2 linked regions of the Pseudovibrio sp. Tun.PSC04-5.I4 genome follow. The protein of the gene in region 1 interacts with the protein of each later gene in a pairwise test. Links are inferred from orthologs where the notes say so. Each region holds a gene or a part of one and is shown on either strand. Other genes may lie near its edges.

The links. The genes of interacting proteins can lie anywhere in the genome.
Region 2: the proteins of pepT (region 1) and tpiA interact in binary tests that used the Escherichia coli proteins (3 or more experiments, as listed by UniProt). The link is inferred for Pseudovibrio sp. Tun.PSC04-5.I4 from one-to-one orthologs.

What each region holds. Positions count from the first base shown.
Region 1 is NZ_FNLB01000006.1:4,036,006-4,039,298, forward strand. The notes cover bases 136-2,995. They hold pepT (peptidase T), read left to right. Parts: upstream 136-870; coding sequence 871-2,121; downstream 2,122-2,995. Other genes in these bases: BLS62_RS24000 (KAP family P-loop NTPase fold protein), read right to left, coding at 136-700; BLS62_RS24010 (helix-turn-helix domain-containing protein), read right to left, coding at 2,157-2,579; BLS62_RS24015 (MFS transporter), read left to right, coding at 2,650-2,995. Also shown: more of BLS62_RS24000, read right to left, coding at 1-135; more of BLS62_RS24015, read left to right, coding at 2,996-3,293. UniProt on the Escherichia coli protein: Cleaves the N-terminal amino acid of tripeptides.
Region 2 is NZ_FNLB01000006.1:1,653,320-1,656,617, reverse strand. Bases 234-3,098 are described here. They hold tpiA (triose-phosphate isomerase), read left to right. Parts: upstream 234-1,223; coding sequence 1,224-1,973; downstream 1,974-3,098. Other genes in these bases: BLS62_RS12660 (CTP synthase), read left to right, coding at 2,640-3,098; secG (preprotein translocase subunit SecG), read left to right, coding at 2,096-2,461; BLS62_RS12675 (peptidylprolyl isomerase), read right to left, coding at 234-980. In the rest of the region: more of BLS62_RS12675, read right to left, coding at 1-233; more of BLS62_RS12660, read left to right, coding at 3,099-3,298. UniProt on the Escherichia coli protein: Involved in the gluconeogenesis. Catalyzes stereospecifically the conversion of dihydroxyacetone phosphate (DHAP) to D-glyceraldehyde-3-phosphate (G3P).

The DNA of each region.
Region 1 (3,293 bases):
GGTGTTTGATCCGTTCTAGAAGCTCAATGGCGTAGGTTGGGCGGCATCGATCTAGCTCGTCAATGAATACAAAGAACGGTTGGGTCTTCCCGTCTTTATCTTGGGTGATGGCAGCAGCGAGTTGTTTTTTGAAAGATGAAATAGCGCTTTGATTACTTTTAAAATTTTCGAGTGAAGCGGCAGCAAAGTTTTCCAATCCGTTGATCAGTTCGTCTCCGCCTTTGTCAAAGGCACTTTCTTCTTCTGTATCAAAAGTATCAATAGCCTCCCCTATGTGCTTTTTGAGTTGATGTTTGGCAGCCGCTTTTACAAAGGAAAAAGAGAGCTTTCCCATGGATGAGAGAGTGTTTTTGAAAGAACGTTTGGCCTCATCGGAAAAGCTCTCATCTTCTTCAATTGTGCGTTGAATTTCTGACATGACGGCAACGAGTGGATCATCTGTATGGTCATCTTCCCAAGCGTTCACAAAAGCAACTTGTTGTCCCGAAATCTCTAACTGTTGCTTGAAGCGTTTAAGAAAAAATGTTTTCCCAACTCCCCAACTAGAATCGATGTTTAGGACGAAACTTCCCTTGTTGTGCTTTGTCTGCCCAAGTAGGAAAACTTCGAGAAACTCAGCATCATTAGCTCGCCCTAAGAGATCGTCGCCCCAAACGTTTGAAGTATCTAAGATTTTATCGAGCACAGGGATATCTGTCACATTTATCTCCAAAATTTTATGGCCTGACTATCGGTCGTGGTGATGTACATCGTCAATCTATGATTGTCGGCAGTGCTCTACAAAACCGGTGCACTTCTGTGCGTTTCCGCCCTTCCTTCTTGAAACTCCAGATTGCCTCCCCCAAACAGGAGGTAACAAGGAGACATGTGATGAGAACTGAATTCGATAGAGAGCTTGAAGAGCGTTTGGTGCGTTATGCTGCCGTTGATACGCAAAGTGATGAAACGTGCGATGCGTCCCCGAGCACGCAAATCCAGTTGGATCTTCAGCGCATACTCCGTGCGGAGCTGATGGAAATTGGCGCGTCTGACATTGAGCTGACTGACTACGGTGTTGTGCTTGCGACAATTCCAGCAACTGTTGAGGGTGATGTGCCGGTTGTTGGCTTGCTGGCTCACGTGGATACGGCTCCTGCATATCATGCCGTTGGTGTGAAGCCGCGCGTTCACCGTGATTACGATGGGTCTCCAATCGCGTTTCCTGATGCGCCTGAACTGATGCTTTCTCCAGAATTCTCCACGTATCTGGGAGACAAGATTGGTGATGACATCGTCACGGCCAGTGGAAGCACACTTTTGGGTGCGGATGATAAGGCCGGTGTTGCGATCATCATGTGTCTTGCACGGTATTTGCTGGCGCATCCTAAGATTCCTCATGGAAAGCTGCGCATTGCCTTTACGCCGGATGAAGAGATCGGTCGCGGTGTCCATGACGATCTGCCAAAAGCGATGGGTGCTGATTTTGCCTATACGCTGGACGGCGGCAAAGTGGGTGAGCTGAACTATGAGAATTTCGGCGCTGATGGGGCCGTTGTTAAGATCGTTGGCGTTTCTGTGCATCCGGGCTATGCGAAGGACAAGCTGGTTAATGCTCTGCATCTGGCGGGCAAGATCATTTCCACGCTGCCGCACGCGATAATGACACCGGAAACAACGGATGGACGTGAAGGCTTCATTTTTGTGAGCGACATGCATGGCACGGCGGCTGAAGCTGAGTTGCATTTTGTGCTGCGTGATTTTGAGCTGGAAGGCCTTGAAGCGAAAGCGGATCTTCTGGAGCAGGTGTGTGCAGCTGTGCAGGCGACAGAACCGCGGGCTGTAATCACCTGCGAAGTTAGGGAGCAATATCGCAACATGCATCATTGGCTGCGCGATGATATGACCCCGGTTGATCTTGCGAAGGCTGCGTTTGAAGAGGTTGGGCTTACCGTGTCCTCCAAGCCAATTCGCGGTGGAACTGATGGAGCTGCGATGACGGCAAAAGGCGTCTCCACGCCAAATATCTTCACCGGTATGCAGGAAATTCATGGTCCGCTTGAATGGATCAGCGTTCAGGATATGGCACTGGCGACACAGGTTTGCCTAAAGCTTGTTGAGCGCGTTGCAAAACCAGCTGCTTGATTGCTCTCTTTCGATGAAGTTATGGAAACCGCTGGTTATTTGGTCAGCGGTTTTTTGTTTGCCGACTTCGTTTTGCTTGCGACTTTGATCAGGCGTTGGAAGGAGGGGCATTCCAGATGGGATGGTGCCGGGCAATCAGCGACGTGGTGCAGTGCGTTTTTTAACGCTGTCAGCTCTTTGATTTGTTGATCAATTAAATCCGCCCGAGCGCGGAGGTCTTCTCGTGGGATTTGAAGTTTCCCATTCTCACTAAACATTCCGGCAATTTCAGCGAGTGAAAAGCCCGCAGATTTCGCCAGAGCAATCAGTGAAAGCTTCATGAGGGCGTGCGGCTCATATTGGCGTCGGAGGCCATGCCTGGTCACGGATTGAATCAGTCCAACTTCCTCATAATAACGCAGGGCTGAGGGCTTCACGCCGGAGCGTTCTGCAATTTCTCCAATATCCAACAGTTTCATACTTGACCTCAAGTTGACTTCAAGTCGTATCCTGACTTCAACTGAGCAATTTTGCAAGAGGAATACAAAAATGAAACAACACCAAACAGGGCCTGAACAACAGGTCTGGCGGGATCCCAGAGCGATCGCGCTGCTCATGGCAGCTACCCTTACAGTGATGGCAAATGCAACCATCAGCCCTGCTTTGGCAGGGTTGGAGAAGATGTTCATGAATGAGCCTAATGCGGCTTTCTTGACGCGGTTGCTCGTATCGGCTCCCTCTTTGACCGTTGTGATCTTTGCTCCGCTGGCTGGGTTGATTGCGGATCGCTATGGACGGCGGGCGTTGTTGCTGGTTGGCGTTTGTCTCTTCATCGTTGCCGGTAGCTCAGGCCTGTTTCTTCCAAGTCTCAAGTCTATGTTGATTAGTCGGCTGGGGCTGGGCGTTGCGGTTGCTATGGTGATGACGGCGCAGACGGCTCTTATTGGAGATTATTTTACGGGCAATCAACGCGGTTCCCTGATGGGGTTGCAAACCTCTGCCCGCAACTTTGGTGGGTTCCTCTTCATCTCCTTGGCTGGGTTCCTTGCTGTTAGTTCTCCACGGCTGCCATTTGCGGTTTATGGTTTGGCTCTCCTTTATCTGCCGTTTTTGTGGCGCTACATTGTGGAGCCGGGCGCACATAAGGCCAAAGCGAAGAGCACAGGTCAGGTGCAAACCGATGGGCATCCTGC
Region 2 (3,298 bases), 2.4 Mb from region 1 along the record:
GCCGCGTCAGCGATTTTTTCATCGAGGAAGCCCGACTTATTCATAGTGCCGAGATCTACATCGCTTTCGCTTAGATCCCGTTCATTCATCAGATCTTCAAAGGTTTCGCCAGAACTCAGTTTAACCGCGGCAGCTTCAGCCTCTTCCATGGATTGGAAGGGGATCTGGAAGATCCGGCGTTGTTCCTGACTTTGGTAACGATTTTTAGTGCGCTCATATTCCTGCGCAATCTCTTCTTTCGTTACACTTTCTGGTTTCGCAATTTTATCTGCAGTGAGCTCGATAAGAGCTGCGCTGCGGTATTCGGGAGCTCTGTAGTTTGCTTTGTTTTCTTCAAAATACGCATTTAGCTCTTCTGCGCTTGGTACAGGAACTTCTGAAAGAGAGCTCTGTGGGAGTACAATATACTCAACCTTGCGCTCTTCCATTGTGTATTTGTCAAAAGCTTCAAGCATCGCGTTGGGTGTCGTAATGCCTCCAATTACAGCTTCTGCGAGCTGTTGGCGCTCTGCGATTTGTTGCTGCAGCATTACGAATTCGTCTTCGTTTACACCCATGTTGTAGAGAACTTGACTGAGACGATTTCGATCGTATCCATTCACACCCTGAAATGCTGGGGTTTCTTGAATGGTTTTGATGATTGCTTCATCAGACACGCCAATGCGGAGCTTTGATGCTTCCTGATCAAGCGTGGCTTCGGCGATCAGGCGACCCAGGACCTGAGCAGGGAGACCAAACGTGGCTGCCTGTTCTTGGCTAATCGGCTGGCCAGCACGGCGCGACAACTGGTCGATCTCCCGCGCATAAGCTCTCTGGAAATCCTCGGCGGGTATTTCTTTGTCGCCAACAGTTGCGACTGAAGTGGAGCCAAGTCCAGTAAAGACGTCAGCGATACCCCAAACAGCAAAGCTGAGGACCAAAAGGCCAATCAGAAGCTTCGCGAACCAGGTACCTACGCTATTACGCAGCGCGTCGAGCATAATTTTATCCGTTCTCTTGTTGAAGGCGAGGAGATTTCTCCCACGCACACATGCAAGGCCGCCGGATAATAGTAGCCCTTTTGCTGCGGGGCAAGTTTACACAGCATAAAGGTTGTGAGATTCGACATGAGATACGAAGTTCCTCGTACTAGCGGTTATCCGCTATGGGGCTTAAGTGGTTTTATGCTAGTGAGCACGCATTCCATTCGGGAAATTAAAATTCATATTTGGGGAAGATAAGAAATGACTAATCGGCCACTCGTTGCTGGTAATTGGAAAATGAATGGACTCAAAGCGTCTGCTGCTGAATTAGAGGCAATGGGCACGGGGTACGATTCAGCACTTGCCGAAAAAGTTGAACTTTTGATTTGCCCTTCCGCATTGTTGCTTTCTCAACTTGCTTCTCAAGAAAAAATCGGAATCGGTGCACAGAACTGTCATGCGAATGCGAGCGGCGCACATACTGGCGATATTTCCGCTGAAATGATCCGCGATGCTGGTGGTAAGTACGTCATAGTTGGGCACTCCGAACGACGCGTAGATCATAACGAATCTGATGCTGACGTTTGTGATAAGGCTGAAGCTGCATGGCGCGCTGGTCTGATCGCGATTGTCTGTGTTGGTGAAGTTGAGAGCGAACGCCGTGCAGGTACTACTCTTGATGTTGTAACCAAACAGGCTCTTGGTTCATTGCCAGCTGGCACAACGGCTGAAAACTCAGTCGTTGCATATGAGCCAGTTTGGGCTATCGGTACAGGCCTTACACCAACACCTGCTGATGTTGCAGAAGTTCATACTTCCATCCGCTCCACGCTGATCAAGCAGTTTGGCAACGAAATTGGAAGCAAGCTGCGCGTTCTTTATGGTGGTTCTGTTAAGCCCACCAACGCAAAAGAACTGTTGGCAGTTGATAACGTTGATGGTGCTCTAGTGGGCGGCGCAAGCCTGAAAGCCGCAGATTTCCTGGGGATTGCCGAGGCTTACCGCGGTTAATATTTTCCGAAATACAATTTTATTGTTCGCAGTCCACCAATTTGCTGCGCCTTTAGGGTAGAAAGGTGCAGCAAATTCGGTTAGAAGGCCGATTATCAAATTCATTAAACCTACGGATACCTATGGAAACCGTTCTTATTGTTATCCACCTGATGGTCGTAGTTGCGCTTGTGGCGATGGTTTTGCTGCAGCGCTCCGAAGGCGGCGCATTGGGTATTGGCGGCGGTGGCGGCGGCGGCGTAATGAGCAGCCGTGGCACTGCTAATGTACTTACACGCGGCACTGCAATTCTTGCTGCCTGCTTCTTCGTAACCTCGCTCGGTCTTTCTTTGATCTCTCGTTACGACGACCGTCCAGGTTCTTTGCTAGACGAAGTGCCTGCTGGCTCTGCGTCACAAGGCACAGAGCAGGGCGCAGGTAATGGTCTTCTTGACCAGTTGCAGCAGCAAAGTGAGCCTACTGGCCCGCAGGTTCCGCCTGCTCAGTAACCTGCTGTAAAGCAGATACAGTTGAAATAGTCGTTTGACGGCACCGCACTTTGTGCAGTGTCCGTCATTCGTGCGTTCAGACATAACTCAATTATATAGGGTTTTACGGATTATCAGTGCATCCCAGACGTGCACGCCCCTTGATAAGTCCAGCCCTTATAAAACCTGGTAGCGATCCATGGCACGGTACATATTCATCACCGGTGGTGTTGTTTCTTCTCTTGGGAAGGGACTTGCCTCCGCAGCTCTTGGTGCGGCTTTACAGGCCCGCGGATACAAGGTGCGGCTTCGTAAGCTTGATCCTTATTTGAACGTTGACCCAGGTACCATGAGCCCTTACCAGCACGGTGAGTGTTATGTGACTGATGATGGCGCTGAAACAGATTTGGATCTGGGTCACTACGAGCGCTTCACAGGTCGTCCTGCAAACAAGCAGGACAACATAACAACCGGGCGCATCTATCAGGACATCATCGCAAAAGAACGCCGTGGTGATTACCTCGGTGGAACAGTTCAGGTGATTCCCCACGTTACTGATGCCATCAAGAACTTCGTTCTGGATGGCAATGACGGCTACGATTTCGTGCTCTGCGAAATCGGTGGTACTGTTGGTGACATTGAAGGTTTGCCATTCTTTGAGGCTATTCGTCAGCTTGGCAATGACTTACCGCGTGGGCAGGCTGTCTACATTCACCTGACACTGATGCCCTACATTGCCAGTGCTGGTGAAATGAAGACCAAGCCGACTCAGCACTCTGTGAAAGAGCTGCGGTCCATTGGTATTCAGCCAGATATTCTGATGGTTCGTTGTGATCGTCAGATTCCTGAAAACGAGCG